2 regions of the Streptomyces misionensis genome follow, and region 2 is predicted to be linked to the other one. Evidence: riboswitches for the same ligand, from Rfam matches in the RefSeq annotation. Region 2 holds a riboswitch; the other holds the start of a gene.
What was found. Region 2 has a riboswitch for cyclic di-AMP ahead of BLW85_RS17010 (LysM peptidoglycan-binding domain-containing protein). Riboswitches for the same ligand answer to the same signal wherever they lie in the genome.
Positions count from the first base shown of each region.

Region 1 (7,514 bases), 830 kb from region 2:
ACGCGACAGCGGGTGTGCCGTCGGACGAGGAACGGCTGGCCCAGCTCGGTTACACGCAGGTCCTCGCCCGCCGGATGTCGGCGTTCGCCAACTACGCGGTGTCCTTCACGATCATCTCGGTCCTGTCCGGCTGTCTGACCCTGTACTCCTTCGGCATGACCACGGGCGGCCCCGCCGTGATCACCTGGGGCTGGGTCGCGGTCGGTCTGATGACGCTGCTCGTGGGTCTGTCGATGGCCGAGATCTGCTCGGCGTACCCGACCTCGGCCGGCCTGTACTTCTGGGCCCACCGGCTGGCGCCGCCCCGCTCGGCGGCGGCCTGGGCGTGGTTCACGGGCTGGTTCAACGTGCTGGGCCAGGTCGCGGTCACCGCGGGCATCGACTTCGGCGCGGCCTCCTTCCTCGGGGCCTATCTGAACCTCCAGTTCGGCTTCGAGGTCACCCGCGGCCGCACCGTCCTGCTCTTCGCCGCGATCCTGCTGCTGCACGGCCTGCTGAACACCTTCGGCGTGCGGATCGTCGCCGTCCTGAACAGCGTGAGCGTGTGGTGGCACGTGCTCGGGGTGGTCGTCATCGTGGGCGCGCTGGCCGCCGTACCCGACCATCACCGCTCGGCGGGCTTCGTCTTCACGCACTTCGTCAACGAGACCGGCTGGGGCAGCGGCGCCTACGTCGTCCTCCTCGGCCTCCTGATGGCCCAGTACACCTTCACCGGCTACGACGCCTCCGCCCATATGACCGAGGAGACGCACGACGCGGCCACGGCGGGCCCGAAGGGCATCGTGCGCTCCATCTGGACGTCCTGGATCGCGGGCTTCGTCCTGCTGCTCGGCTTCACCTTCGCCATCCAGTCGTACGACAAGGAGCTGGCGTCCCCCACCGGCGCCCCGCCGGCCCAGATCCTCCTGGACGCGCTCGGCGCCACCTCCGGCAAGCTGCTGCTCCTGGTGGTCATCGGCGCCCAGCTCTTCTGCGGGATGGCCTCCGTCACCGCCAACAGCCGGATGATCTACGCCTTCTCGCGCGACGGCGCGCTGCCGTTCTCCCGCGTCTGGCACACGGTCAGCCCGCGCACCCGCACCCCCGTCGCGGCGGTCTGGCTGGCCGCGCTGGCCGCCCTGGCCCTCGGCCTGCCCTACCTGATCAATTCGACGGCGTACGCGGCGGTGACGTCCATCGCGGTGATCGGGCTCTACATCGCGTACGTCGTGCCGACCTTCCTGCGGGTCCGCAAGGGCGCGGCGTTCGAGCGGGGGCCGTGGCACCTGGGCCGCTGGTCGGGGCCGATCGGAGTGATCTCGGTGCTGTGGGTCGTGGCGATCACGGTCCTCTTCATGCTCCCGCAGGTCTCCCCCGTCACCTGGAAGACCTTCAACTACGCCCCCGTCGCCGTCCTCGTCGTCCTCGGCTTCGCCGCCACCTGGTGGCTCGCCTCGGCCCGCCACTGGTTCCTCGGCACCACCCGCGCCCCCGCGTCCGACCCCGTCGAAAAGTAGCCATCCGCCGCCACGACGCGGCCGGGTCCCCGATACCCGATCGGAGACCCGGCCCTCTGCGGCTATGCTCGGACAGGCAACATCGCCTGGGCCCTTAGCTCAATTGGCAGAGCAGTGGACTTTTAATCCATTGGTTGTGGGTTCGAGTCCCACAGGGCCTACCCCCACAGGCGGGCCTCGCGCCCCTTGGCCTGTGTCGCGGCGCCCGAGTCGGTACGGTCCGGCCCGGGCGCCGCGCCGTTCGCCGAAGAAGGGGTCCCCCGACCGTGCGGAACGTGCTGAACCTCTGGCGGCACCGGCTGGGGGAGGTGCCCGAGTCCGTGTGGGGGCGCGGGGAGCTGGAGGTGCTGATCCTCGCGGACAACGGCCTGACCGAGCTGCCGGGCCGTATCGGGCGGCTGGGCCGGCTGCGCACGCTGGACCTCGGCCACAACCGGCTCGCCTCGGTGCCGGACGAGCTGGGGGACCTCGTCGGGCTCGGGGACTTCCTCTATCTGCACGACAACGAGCTGTCGGAGCTTCCGGAGTCGCTCGGGAACCTGACGCGGCTGCGGTACCTCAACGTCGGCGAGAACGCGCTCACGGCCCTGCCCGAGGCGATCGGCCGGATGGCCGGGCTCGTCGAGCTGCGGGCGCAGCACAACCGGCTGACCGCGCTGCCCGAGGGCATCGGGGGCCTTCGGCGGCTGCGTGAGCTGTGGCTGCGGGGCAACGCGATCGAGGCGCTGCCGCCGTCCACGGCCGGGCTGCGCGAACTGCGCCACCTGGACCTGCGGGAGAACGCCCTGCCCGAACTCGGGGCAGCGTTGGCCGCGCTGCCCCGGCTGCGCCACCTCGACGTCCGCGGCAACCGTGTCACCCGCCTCCCGGACTGGCTTTCCGCCCTGCCCGCCCTGGAGAAACTGGACCTGCGCTGGAACCCGTGCGAGCCCTCCGCCCGGCTGCTGGACGAGCTGGAGCGGCGGGGCTGTGTCGTCCTCTTCTAGACGTGCCCCGCTTCCGGGACGGCGCCGGGCGTACGGACGCGTCAACTCCGGTACGGATCGGTATCGTTGGCCGGATGACCGAACTTCCGGTGATCCTGTTGTTGTCGGGGAGCCTGCGCGGCGGTTCCAGTAACGAGGCGCTGTTGCGGACCGCGCGGGCCGTGGCGCCGGAGGCGGGGGTGCGGGGCGAGCTGTACGAGGGGCTGGCGCGGCTTCCGCACTTCAATCCGGACGACGACACCGACCCGCTGCCGGCGCCGGTGGCGGGGCTCAGGGAGGCGATCGGGCGGGCGGCCGGGCTGCTGATCTGCACGCCGGAGTACGCGGGCACCCTGCCGGGGTCGTTCAAGAACCTGCTGGACTGGACGGTCGGCGGCGTCGAGATCAGTGACAAGCCGGTCGGCTGGGTGAACGCGGCCGCGCCGGGGCGTGGCGAGGGCGCCGAGGCCACGCTGCGGTCCGTGCTCGGCTACACCGGCGCCCGTGTCGTGGACGCGGCCTGTGTGCGGGTGCCGGTGGAGCGGGGGATGGTCGGGGAGGACGGGCTCATCGCCGACCCGCGGGCGCGGCAGCGGCTCGGCGAGGTGCTCGCGCTGCTGGCGGCGGCCGGTTAGGGCCCTTCTCCCGGATCGGGGTCCGGGGGCCGTGCGGGTGCCGTCGTCGTCGCGGCACCCGGTCACCGTCTCGTGCTCACCCGCGTAGTACGTCGTTGCGCCGGCTGTGGGCCGCGTGGCGGGGGCGGGTCACCTTGGAGGAGACCTGGCCGACGATCTCCCAGAAACACACCAGCGCGGTGATCGGCGGAATTCCGAAAATGATCAGCGCCAGCGGGGAATGCGCCGCGTGGCTGACGCACAGGCCGACCGCCATCGCGGAGGCGCCCAGCAGAACTCCCCAGGAGCGCCGGGCACTTCGGCTCTGCACGGTCGCCCGGAGAATGGACAACGCCGCCACGAGCCATGGTCCGTACACGGTCAGCGGCCACCACCGTGCCAGCCGCATCGGCAGCACCGAGGAAGCGGTGGCGCGGAGTTGGGCGTAGGAATAGGAAAAGGACCAGCCCAGCATGCAGATCGCGCACACCGAGATCGTCGCGATCAGCAGTGTGATGTGTGCGCTGCGCTGGTTGTCGCGTGGTGATCCGGGTTCCGTGCGGATGCGCCGGCGGTTCTTCCGGTGGCTGGACCTGCCGTGCGGCGGAGCCGGGGCGGGATTCGCGGCGGACGCGCCGGACAGCATCTGGGCCAGCTCTTCGACCGGGTCCCACTGCATCTCGAGCGTGCTGAACTCATAGTCACACAAAACGTCTTCATCGTGAATCCTGTCCATGGGCCGGGTCCTAGAGCCTCACCATTGCCCGCAGGTACTCACTCTCCAGCTGACTGATTCTCTTCAGGAAATCGTCGAGGAGATCGGAGCAGCCGTCGGTGAACACCTCGCCATCCTTGCTTTCCAGCCGGAACGTGACCGGCGAGTGGAGATTCAACGCGGTGCGTCTCTCAATGCGTGCCACGGTCAGCTAACGAGCCTCTCGGGAGGAGGGGGTGTGGGGCATTCGGGTGCTTCTGTAACTCGAAAGCGGGGTCCGGCGGTCGTATGACAGCAACTGGAGAAAATACGAATGCCGTTTCGGGAGCCCGCTGTCCTTCGGCGGGCACGAACCGGGGACGCCCCCCGGGGAGCGGTCCGGGCGGCGGCGGGCCGCACACTTGAGCCGATGAGCACCGAGCGAGCCTTCACCGAGTCCGCGCCGTACCCGTACGTCCTGCTGTCCGCCGCCGTCTCCCTCGACGGCTGCCTGGACGACACCGGCCCCGAGCGGCTGCTGCTGTCCGGGCCGGCCGACTTCGACCGGGTCGACGCGGTACGGGCCTCGGCCGACGCCCTCCTGGTCGGCGCCGGCACGATCCGCGCCGACAATCCCCGGCTGCTGGTCAACTCGCCCGAGCGCCGCGCCGCCCGCCTCGCCGAGGGACGGCCGGAGCACCCGCTGAAGGTCACCGTCACCGCCACCGGCGACCTCGACCCCACCGCCCGGTTCTGGCACACCGGGGGCGACAAGCTCGTCTACACGACCGACCGGGGCGCCGCGCGGGCCGCCCGGCTGCTCGGCGGCGCCGCCGACGTCGTCCCGCTCGGCCCGGACCTCGACTGGCGGGCCCTGCTCGGCCATCTGCGCGCCGAGCGCGGGGTCGGCCGGCTGATGGTGGAGGGCGGGGGCACCGTGCACACCCAGCTCCTGCGGCAGGGGCTGGCCGACGAGCTCCAGCTGGCCATCGCACCGCTGATCGTCGGCGACCCACGGGCCCCGCGGCTGTTCGGGCCCGGCCGCTACCAGGAGGGACGGCTGCGCCTGGTGGAGACCCGGCGGATCGAGGACGTCGTCCTGATGCGCTACGAGCCCACCGCGCCCGGCACCGGCCCGCTGCCCGCCGCCGCAGACCGGCACTGGCTGCGCACCGCCTGCGAGCTGGCCGCCCTGTGCCCGCCCTCCGGGACGGCCTTCAGCGTCGGCGCGGTCGTGGTCGCCGCCGACGGCACCGAGCTGGCCCGCGGCCACTCCCGGGAGGGGGACGACCCCGTGGTGCACGCCGAGGAGGCGGCGCTCGCCAAGATCGACCCCGCCGACCCGCGGCTGCCCGGCGCCACCGTCTACAGCAGCCTGGAGCCCTGCGCCCGCCGCGCCTCCCGCCCCGCGCCCTGCGCCGAGCTGATCCTGCGGTCCGGGGTGCGCCGGGTGGTGACCGCCTGGCGGGAGCCCGACACCTTCGTCGCGGGCGCCGACGGCACCGGTGTGCTGCTCCGCGGGGGCGCCGAGGTCGTCGTCCTGCCCGCGTACGAGGCCCTCGCCAAGGCCCCGAACCGGCATCTGCTCGGCTGAGCCGGACGGCCCGCCGCAAAGCCGTGTGCTCGGCACCCCGAACATGGCGTACACTGGAATCAACGACGCGGGGTGGAGCAGCTCGGTAGCTCGCTGGGCTCATAACCCAGAGGTCGCAGGTTCAAATCCTGTCCCCGCTACTGAAGACTCAGGGCCGGAATCCAGATCATGGATTCCGGCCCTGAGTGTTTTCCGACCGGTTCGCAGCCCCCGTATGGGGCGTCACCCACGGTGACCGTGCGACCGCCGTACGCATAACAACTGAGTCACCATCAAAAACCCGATGACTCCTGAACACCGGCCAACTCGCCCGGATTGACGGCTCCTTGGGCGGTAAGTCCACGCCCCGGAGCCGTAATGATCAAGCCGAACGGCTTGGAAAGTGACGGCCGGGTCTATTAACGTTCGATAACGCAGCGCGGTCGTCCCAGCCGTCACCCGAGGCGGCTCCGTGCGCACGCGCCGAATCCCGTAAGGGAACCGGGGAACCACCACCTTGGGGTGAATCACGCGGACACCGTCGTGAACTCAGCGAGTCCACGGCCGGTATACGCGCGTAGGAGACCTTCCTGCTCCGAACCCGTCAGCTAACCCGGTAGGCGGAGGAAGGAAAGGAGCACGCCCCCGTGGCGTCCAACCGGCCTGCCCCACAAGCCCCCTTCGTGCCCGCTCAACGCGATGCCGAGCCGTTCGGCCCCGGCCCCGAGGGCGAGGGCCCCTGGGAGGAGTGGAACCCCACCGAGGAGTCCGTCGCCCCGGTCCGCGGCCGGCACCGCGTCGCCAAGCAGCGCGGCGGCTTCGCGCGCAGCTCCACCGTCCTCGGCGTCGGTGTGATCGCCGCCGTGGGCGCGGGCGGCATCGCCAGCGCCAACCCCGGCAAGTCCCCGGTCTCCCTCTCCATGCCGGACCTGCCGTCCGTCTCGGTGCCGCACCTGTCCTCCGTGGAGCACCTCCTCGGTGACGACTCCGCCGGTTCCGCCGAGAAGCACCAGGCCACCGACACCGCGCTCACCGGCATCGGGCAGACCACCCAGGACGGCACGCACACGGGCGCCGGCGAGGCCCTGCGCAACCGGATCATGGCCCAGGCCGAGCAGCAGCAGGGCCAGGCCGACAGCAAGGCCACCGCCGCCATGGTCGCCGCCGCCCAGCAGCAGAGCGACGCGGCGGCCGCCAAGGCGGAGAAGGAGGCCGCCGACGAGGCCGCCGCCGCCAAGCAGCAGGCGGAGGCCGACGCCAAGAAGGCCGCCGAGGCCAAGCGGCTGGCCGAACTGGCCAAGCAGTACACGCTGCCGGTCGTCTCGTACACGATCACCGGCACCTTCGGGCAGCCCGGCGCCATGTGGTCCTCCGGCTACCACACCGGCCTCGACTTCGCCGCCCCCACCGGCACCCTGATCAAGGCCGTCCACGGCGGCACCATCACCCAGGCCGGCTGGGCCGGCGCCTACGGCTACCGCACCGTCCTCACCCTGGACGACGGCACCGAGCTGTGGTTCTGCCACCAGTCCTCGATCAACGTCTCGGTCGGCCAGAAGGTCACCACCGGCGAGGTCATCGGCCGGGTCGGTGCCACCGGCAACGTCACCGGACCGCACCTGCACCTGGAGGTCCACCCGGGCGGGCAGGCCACCGGCGTCGACCCGGCGCCCTGGCTGCGCGACAAGGGCCTCAACCCCTGAGCACACCGGCCCCCGCGGGGACCGCGGACCAGCGGTGGAATGCGATCACCCACCGCCGGTGTTGTCGTTGAGCATGACTTCTCTGCGCCCACTGGGCTCTTCCGACCTCGAGGTCTTCCCGCTCTGCCTGGGCGGCAACGTGTTCGGCTGGACCGCGGACGAACAGGCGTCCTTCGCCGTCCTGGACGCCTACACGGCCGCGGGCGGCAACTTCGTCGACACGGCCGACGTCTACAGCGCCTGGGTCGAGGGCCACCAGGGCGGCGAGTCCGAGACCGTCATCGGCAAGTGGCTCAAGGCCCGCGGCAACCGCTCCGACGTCGTCGTCGCCACCAAGGTCAGCCAGCACCCGCAGTACCCGGGCCTGTCCGCGGCCAACATCAAGGCCGCCGCCGACGCCTCCCTCGCCCGCCTGGGCACCGACTACATCGACCTCTACTACACCCACTTCGACCAGCCCGACGTGCCG
Region 1 is NZ_FNTD01000004.1:4,213,094-4,220,607, forward strand. Features, by position in the region: gene BLW85_RS20760 (amino acid permease) at 1-1,496, shown strand, start outside; tRNA gene BLW85_RS20765 (tRNA-Lys) at 1,585-1,657, shown strand; gene BLW85_RS20770 (leucine-rich repeat domain-containing protein) at 1,772-2,482, shown strand; gene BLW85_RS20775 (NADPH-dependent FMN reductase) at 2,557-3,096, shown strand; gene BLW85_RS20780 (DUF2637 domain-containing protein) at 3,173-3,811, opposite strand; gene BLW85_RS39460 (hypothetical protein) at 3,822-3,995, opposite strand; gene BLW85_RS20785 (dihydrofolate reductase family protein) at 4,200-5,363, shown strand; tRNA gene BLW85_RS20790 (tRNA-Met) at 5,430-5,503, shown strand; cyclic di-AMP (ydaO/yuaA leader) riboswitch at 5,814-5,980, shown strand; gene BLW85_RS20795 (M23 family metallopeptidase) at 5,990-7,045, shown strand; gene BLW85_RS20800 (aldo/keto reductase) at 7,119-7,514, shown strand, end outside.
Region 1: another riboswitch for cyclic di-AMP. It lies ahead of BLW85_RS20795 (M23 family metallopeptidase); the one in region 2 lies ahead of BLW85_RS17010 (LysM peptidoglycan-binding domain-containing protein).

Region 2 (7,514 bases):
GAAGGGCGTGCCGTCGGGCAGGCGGGGCGCCGTCTCCACGACGTCCGGCTGGCCGCACGGGCAGCGGTGTGCGATGGCCCGCAGGCCCCGCGGGGGTCGGCCCAGCTGCTGCTTGAACGCCTCGACGTCCGCGTCGGTGGGCTCGGTGCGCGGAGTGGGCGGCGGAGGGGTATCCATGACTGCTTTCAGACTGGCTTTCTGTGGGTCACCGGCACGGGGCCGGTCACTGGTCGGAGGCGTCGGACTTGTCGACCCCGTCCCAGATGTTGGTGTACCAGGGCCGGTGGGCGGCCCTCAGGTCGGCGCGGGACTGCCGGGCCGCGCCCGGATCGATGACCACGTACCCGGTCTCGCCGGGCTTCACATAGTGCAGCCGCTTGCGGATCTGCTGCTCGGCGTAGGCGTCGTCCTGCCAGCGGGCCTTGAGGTCGCGCAGCTGTTCGACGCGTTGGCGGGCCTCGGTCTCCTGCCGCTGGAGATCGGAGATCTGGGCGCGCTGGGAGACGTACTGCCGCATCGGGTAGGCCAGGGCGACGACCAGCGAGCACAGCACCAGCGCGAGCAGCGCCGCCCGGCCGGTCAGCCGCGAGCGGCGGGCCTGCCGTTTGGTCTGCGAGCGGTAGACCCGGGCCGCCGTCTGCTCGCCCAGCAGCCGCAGTCTGGTCGTGGTGGAGAAACGGTCCCGGTCCTTGACGGCCATGTCGGCTCTCCGCCTCCCCTTTCACACGTGCGTACGTCCCCGGACACGGTACGGGACCGGGTACGGGGACGTACGTACGACTGGCCAAGTCCCGGCCCGGAGCGGGTCGGGACCGGCCGGGTGGCTCAGCCCTTGAAGCGCGGGAAGGCGCTGCGGCCGGCGTACACCGCGGCGTCGTCCAGGATCTCCTCGATGCGCAGCAGCTGGTTGTACTTGGCGACGCGCTCGGAGCGGGCCGGGGCGCCGGTCTTGATCTGGCCGCAGTTGGTGGCGACGGCCAGGTCGGCGATGGTGACGTCCTCGGTCTCGCCGGAGCGGTGCGACATCATGCACTTGAAGCCGTTGCGCTGGGCCAGCTCGACGGCGTCCAGGGTCTCGGTCAGCGAGCCGATCTGGTTGACCTTGACCAGCAGGGCGTTGGCGGTGCCCTCCTCGATGCCGCGGGCGAGGCGCTCGGGGTTGGTGACGAACAGGTCGTCGCCGACCAGCTGGACCTTGTCGCCGAGCTTGTCGGTGATGACCTTCCAGCCGGCCCAGTCGTCCTCGAACAGCGGGTCCTCGATGGAGACCAGCGGGTAGGCCGCCACCAGCTCCTCGTAGTACTCCGTCATCTCGGCGGCGGAGCGCTCCTTGCCCTCGAAGAGGTACTTGCCGTCCTTGTAGAACTCGGAGGCGGCGACGTCGAGCGCGAGGGCGATCTGCTCGCCGGGGGCGTAGCCGGCCTCCTTGATGGCCTCCAGGATGAGGTCCAGGGCCTCGCGGTTGGAGCCCAGGTTCGGCGCGAAGCCGCCCTCGTCGCCGAGGCCGGTGGCCAGGCCCTTGTTCTTCAGGACCTTCTTCAGGGTGTGGTAGACCTCGGCACCCCAGCGCAGCGCCTCGGAGAAGGACTCCGCGCCGATCGGGGCGATCATGAACTCCTGGATGTCCACGTTGGAGTCGGCGTGCGAGCCGCCGTTCAGGATGTTCATCATCGGCACCGGCAGCAGGTGCGCGTTGGGGCCGCCCAGGTAGCGGAAGAGCGGCAGGTCGGACGCCTCGGAGGCGGCGTGCGCGACGGCCAGGGAGACGCCGAGGATGGCGTTGGCGCCGAGCGAGCCCTTGTTGTCGGTGGCGTCCAGGTCGAACATGGCCTGGTCGATCAGTCGCTGCTCGGTGGCGTCGTAGCCGACCAGCTCCGGGCCGATCTGCTCGATGACGGCGAGGACGGCCTTCTCGACGCCCTTGCCCTGGTAACGGTTGGGGTCACCGTCGCGCAGCTCGATGGCCTCGAAGGCGCCGGTGGAGGCGCCGGACGGGACGGCGGCACGGCCGGTGCTGCCGTCGTCGAGGCCGACCTCGACCTCGACCGTGGGGTTGCCTCGGGAGTCCAGGATTTCCCGGGCTACGACGACGTCGATGGACGGCACGAGCATCTCCTTCTTGGATGTGACGCTGGAAGTGCGGGGCGGTCTGCCTTACGGCTGTGCCTTGCGACTAGAGCCTAACCGTCCAGGGGTCGTCGGCCACCGACCGACCGTCCCGTGGACGGGAGGGACATGCAGACGGTACCCATTGTTCACCCGCGGAACAAAGGGGCTCCCGGATGAGACCCGGCTGAAGAGTGGGGAAACGAATGACCCCGCCCCGGCGCGTACGGGGGAGAACGCGCCGGGGCGGGGAGCCCGTGGGGACGGGGGCGGGCCTTGGGGGCGGGTCCGCCGGGCGGGGCCGTCAGCCGCCGGGGGTCACTTCAGGTGCAGCTGCTGGCCCGGGTAGATGAGGTCGGCGTTGTCGACGATGTCCTTGTTCAGCTCGAACAGCTTGTGCCAGCCGCCGGCCACGTGGTGCCCGGCCGCGATGGAGCTGAGGGTGTCGCCGGTGACGACCTTGTACTCGCCGTCGCCCTTCTTGACCTTCTTGCCGGTCGGGGTGGTGACGGTCTTGCCCGCGCCGCTCGCCGAGGAGCCGGTGGAGCCGGTGGAGCCGCCCGTGGACTTGCTCGTGGTGGACGGGGCCGTGCGCTGGGTGGAGCGGGTGGCGGCCTGCTCGTCGCCGGAGCGGGTGGAGGTGCCCGTGTGCGACGAGGAGGAGCCGGAGGCGGAGCCGTTGTACGGGGTGCTCGACAGGCCCGTGCCGCAGACCGGCCAGGCGCCCTTGCCCTGCGCGGCCAGGACCTTCTCGGCGACGGCTATCTGCTGCGCCTTGCCGGCCTTGTCGGCGGTGGGGGCGTAGGCGGTGCCGCCGTACGCGGCCCAGGTGGAGGCGGAGAACTGCAGACCGCCGTAGTAGCCGTTGCCGGTGTTGATGGACCAGTTGCCGCCGGACTCGCACTGGGCGACCGCGTCCCACTGGGAGGCGGTGGCGGCGGAGGCGTTGCCGGCCGCCATCAGCGGGGCGGCGACGGCGGCACCGGTGACACCGGCGAGCGTGACGGCGCGGACGGCCTTGGACGGACGACGGTGCTTGCCCTTGCCGGAAAACAGCATGGAACGATCCCCTCACCGACGCCTGCGAGGTGAGCTGTCGGGTTCGGGCCGGTTGAGTTGCCCGGCCACCCCTCCCGTGGGAGGCGTGGCTTCACCCCAAGCCGGTCCGGCATCAACTGCCGGGCCCGGCACTTACCTTGGGTCCCCCGCTCCTGCCTGCGGCGCTTGACGCGACGACTGTTCCCGGGCAACCGCTGGCAGGATTAGGCGTTGCGGCCGCCGGGGCTCGTGGTGACGAGCGGTCCCGACCGTAGCCACGTGATCCGCGGAATTTCAAAGACGATCAGGGCTTCTGAGACTCATCCCACACTTTCGCCAAACCGGACATTTGACGATCAAGTGGGGTGTCAACTCGCCCTAGCCGGCGTCCGTTTCGTCACCGACTTTCAGGGTCTGACCGGCGGTGATGTGATTCGGGTCGGCGCCCACGACCTTCTTGTTCACGGCGTAGAGCGCGTGCCATCCGCCGTGCACGTCAAGGGAGTCGGCGATGGCGCTCAGCGAGTCGCCCTCGCGGACGGTGTACGTGCCCGGTTCGCGGGACGCGTGCCGCCCGGAGTCGGAGCCGTCCTGTCCGGTCGCCGTGCCTTCGTCCGCGGTGCCGCCGCGGTGCCGTCCGCCGCCGAGGGCTCCGGTGTCGACCAGGTTCCAAGAGCCGACGTCCTGGCGGGAATTGTCCGGGTCGCCGGCGGTCGGGGCGGGCGTGACCGTGCCTGCGGGCGCCGAGGGGGCGGTGGGGTCCTGGGCGGGGCCGCCGCCGGTCTCGTCGGCGCCGCCGGAGCCGTGGGAGGCGCCCGGGTGCGGGGCCGCGTGCTTGCCGGTGTGCTTGCCGGTGCCCGAGCCGGAGGACGGGGCGGTGGACGGGTCGGTGGAGGAGGCGCTGCCGGTGCCGTCGTGGGTGCCGCCGCCGGAACCCTTCCCGGTTCCGCTCGGGGTGGTGTCCTGGCCGCCGCTCTGGGTGCCGGAGGGGGTCGACGCGTCGGGCAGGCCGGAGGGGTCGGTCGTGCCGTCGTCCTGGCCCTTGCCGCCGACGCCCGGATCGACGTCCACCGAGCCGGAGTTGGGGGTCAGCCCGGACAGCAGGGCGCAGGTGGCCCAGGGCAGCGTGCCCTTGTCGGCGAGGATCTTCTCGGCCACGGCGATCTGCTGCGAGCGGCTGGCCTGGTCGGCGCTGGAGGCGTACTGGGTGCCGCCGTAGTGGATCCAGTCGTCCTGGGATATCTGGAGGCCGCCGTAGTAGCCGTTGCCGGTGTCGGCGCTCCAGGAGCCGCCGCTCTCGCAACCGGCCACCTTGTCCCAGGTGGTGCCGTCGGCCGCGTGGGCGCTCGCGGCGCCGAGCAGCGGGATGGCGATGGCGGAGCCGGTCACGCCGGCCGCGACGAGGAGGGCCGGAGCCTGACGGGGGCGGCGGTGACGACCGTTCCCGGAGATCATGCGGAAGCCTTTCGTGCGACTGCGGGGGCCGGCGCGGCGGGTGGTGCCGGTCCGCCACGCTGAGGGGTGAACGTAGCCGCACTCGATCACTTGTCACAAGTTCATGCCGCGCGGATCACGCGAAGATCACAGCGTGGAAGGTTTGCCCTCCGCTCCGTCACACATCCTTCCACCAGCGCGGAACGGGTCACTCCGTTTCCTGGTCCGAACTACCGGTCGCCCGGCGGGGTGAACTCCACGGGCAGGGTGCGCAGACCGCGCATGATGAGCCCGCCGCGCCAGCGCAGCTCGGCCGGGTCGGCGGCCAGCCGCAGGTCGGGCAGCCGGGTGAAGAGGGTGGCCAGCGCGCTCTGGCCCTCCAGGCGGGCGAGCGGGGCGCCGAGGCAGTAGTGGATGCCGTGGCCGTAGCCGAGGTGCTGGTTGTCCCGGCGGCCGAGGTCCAGTACGTCCGGGTCGGCGAACCGCTCCGGGTCCCGGTCGGCGGCGGCCAGGACGACGAGCACCGGGTCGCCGGGCTCGATCCGCTGCCCGCCGATGGTGAGCGGTTCGGTGGCGAACCGCCAGGTGGCCAGCTCCACCGGGCCGTCGTAGCGCAGCAGTTCCTCCACCCCGGTGGCCAGCAGCTCGTCATCGCCGCGGGCGAGGGCGTCCTGGAGGCGGTCGCGCTGATCGGGGTGGGTGAGCAGGGCGTAGGTGCCGTTGCCGATGAGATTGACGGTGGTCTCGAAACCGGCGAAGAGAAGGATGAAGGCCATCGCCGCGACCTCGTTCTCGGTGAGGTGCTCACCGTGGTCGGAGGCGCGGATGAGGGCGGAGATCAGGTCCTCGCCGGGCGCGGGCTCGGCGGGCAGCGCCTCGCGCTTCTTGTGGATCAGCTCGGCGAGGTAGCCGCGCATCTTCTTCACCGACCGCGCCACCCCGCCCCGCGGCCCGCCGCCGTGCCGGATCATCATGCCCGCCCAGTCCCGGAAGTCGTCCTGGTCCTCGCGCGGGACGCCGAGCAGGTCGCAGATGGCGTAGATGGGGAGCGGGAAGGCGAACTCGTGGATGAGGTCGGCGCTGCCGGCTTGCGCGAACCGGTCGATGAGCCGGTCGGTCAGCTCCTGCACCCGGGGGGCGAACTCGGCGACGCGGCGGGGCGTGAACGCCTTGCTGACCAGCCGGCGCAGCCGGGTGTGGTCCGGCGGGTCGATGTTCAGCAGGTGCGTCATCAGCTCGGCCTTGCGCTCGCCCGGGATGCCGGTCTTGCCCTTGGCGTGCTCGGGCTCGTCGTGATGGGCCGGGTTCTTGCTCAGCCGCTGGTCCGCCAGCGCCTGCCGGGCGTCCGCGTACCGGGTGACCAGCCAGGCCTCGACCCCGCTGGGCAGCCGCGTCCGGCGCACCGGCGCGTGCTCGCGCAGCCAGGCGTACGCGGGGTAGGGGTCGGCGGCGAACTCCCAGGTGAAGAGCTCGGGGGCGGCGGGAACGGTGTCGTCGGGGCGAAGCTGGTCGGTCACTCCTCGACGGTATCCGGCCCGCCCGGGCGGCGTGCCACCGCCGGCCCGGGGCCCCGCCTCCGCCGGTGTCCGCGCTTGGCGGGAGCGGCCGGCCCGGCCGGAGCGCTCAGGACAGGTCCTCGCCCTCCCGCGGGTCCACTCCCTCGGCCCTCCGTATCGCGTCCCGGTAGGTGCGGGCCGCCGCGCGCAGGGCCGTCTCCGGGTCGGTGCCGGCGGACTCGGCGCGGGCGGCGAGGGCCAGCAGCTCGTAGCCGACGCCCTCGCCCTGGGGCAGGGGGACGTCCAGCCCGGCGGTACGGGCGCGGGAGGCCAGCTTGGCGGCGAGGGCCAGGCCGGGCTGGCCGAGGGGGATGCCCTCGGTGACCGAGGTGCGCCGCTTCTCCTCCGCCTTGGTGCGCAGCCAGTGCGCCTTTACCTCCTCCGGGGTCTCGGCCGTCTCCTCGCCGAAGACGTGCGGATGGCGGTGGATCAGCTTGGCGACGATGCCGCCCGCCACGTCGTCGATCGAGAACGGCGCCTCGGGGTGCTCCTCGGCGATCCGGGCGTGGAAGACGACCTGGAGGAGGACGTCGCCCAGCTCCTCGCGCAGCTCCTCGCGGTCGCCCGCCTCGATCGCCTCGACCAGTTCGTACGCCTCCTCGATGCCGTACTTGGCCAGGCCCTCGTGGGTCTGCCGGGAGGACCAGGGGCACTCGGCCCGGATGCGGTCCATGACCTGGACGAGGTCCAGCAGCCGGGCGCCGGGCAGGTCGTAGGAGGCGGGCAGCAGCTCCAGCTCCGGCATGCGGATCCGGCCGGTGCCGGCCAGCCGGGCCAGTCCGTCGGTGAGCGCGGGCTCGCCCTCCCCCGTCGCCACGACCACCACGGTCCGCCCGCCGGCGCAGGCGTCGACCAGCTCCTGCGCCGTGGGCGCCGCCTCGGCCACCGCTATGCCGGCCTCCCGCAGGTACGGCAGCTGCGGGTGGGCACCGTCCGCGCACAGCACGGCGTCGGCGGCGCGCAGGGCCTGCCAGGCGGGCCAGGACAGCAGGCCGGGGGCGACACGGTGGCTGGTGGTGAGCAGGACGATGCGGCCGGGGGCGGGACTCGATGCGTTCACGCTCCGAACGTAACCCACGGCGGCGACGAGCGGATTCGGTTGTCCACAGGGCCGCGGGGGTCGTGTGATCGTATGCCCGCAGCCTGGGGACCGACCCGTCCTACGCGGTCACCGGCGCGCCTCCCGAGGGCGCCGTCACCTCCCGCACCCAGGGCGTCTTCGCGTCCGCCCGGCCGCTCTTCTGCACGTCCCAGGTGCCGTAGCGCGGGTTGATGTCGATGTGCAGCTCCTCGGAGGCCCGCGAGAGGGCCTTCCAGAAGGCGGGCTGGGAGGTGTCGGTGCCGAGCCGGGCGGCGACCTTCTGCGCCTCCAGCTGGAGG
Region 2 is NZ_FNTD01000004.1:3,385,834-3,393,347, forward strand. Features, by position in the region: gene BLW85_RS16995 (DUF501 domain-containing protein) at 1-177, opposite strand, end outside; gene BLW85_RS17000 (FtsB family cell division protein) at 224-700, opposite strand; gene eno (phosphopyruvate hydratase) at 826-2,106, opposite strand; gene BLW85_RS17010 (LysM peptidoglycan-binding domain-containing protein) at 2,425-3,165, opposite strand; cyclic di-AMP (ydaO/yuaA leader) riboswitch at 3,170-3,339, opposite strand; gene BLW85_RS17015 (LysM peptidoglycan-binding domain-containing protein) at 3,523-4,599, opposite strand; gene BLW85_RS17020 (cytochrome P450 family protein) at 4,809-6,095, opposite strand; gene BLW85_RS17025 (nucleoside triphosphate pyrophosphohydrolase) at 6,202-7,194, opposite strand; gene BLW85_RS17030 (SurA N-terminal domain-containing protein) at 7,295-7,514, opposite strand, start outside.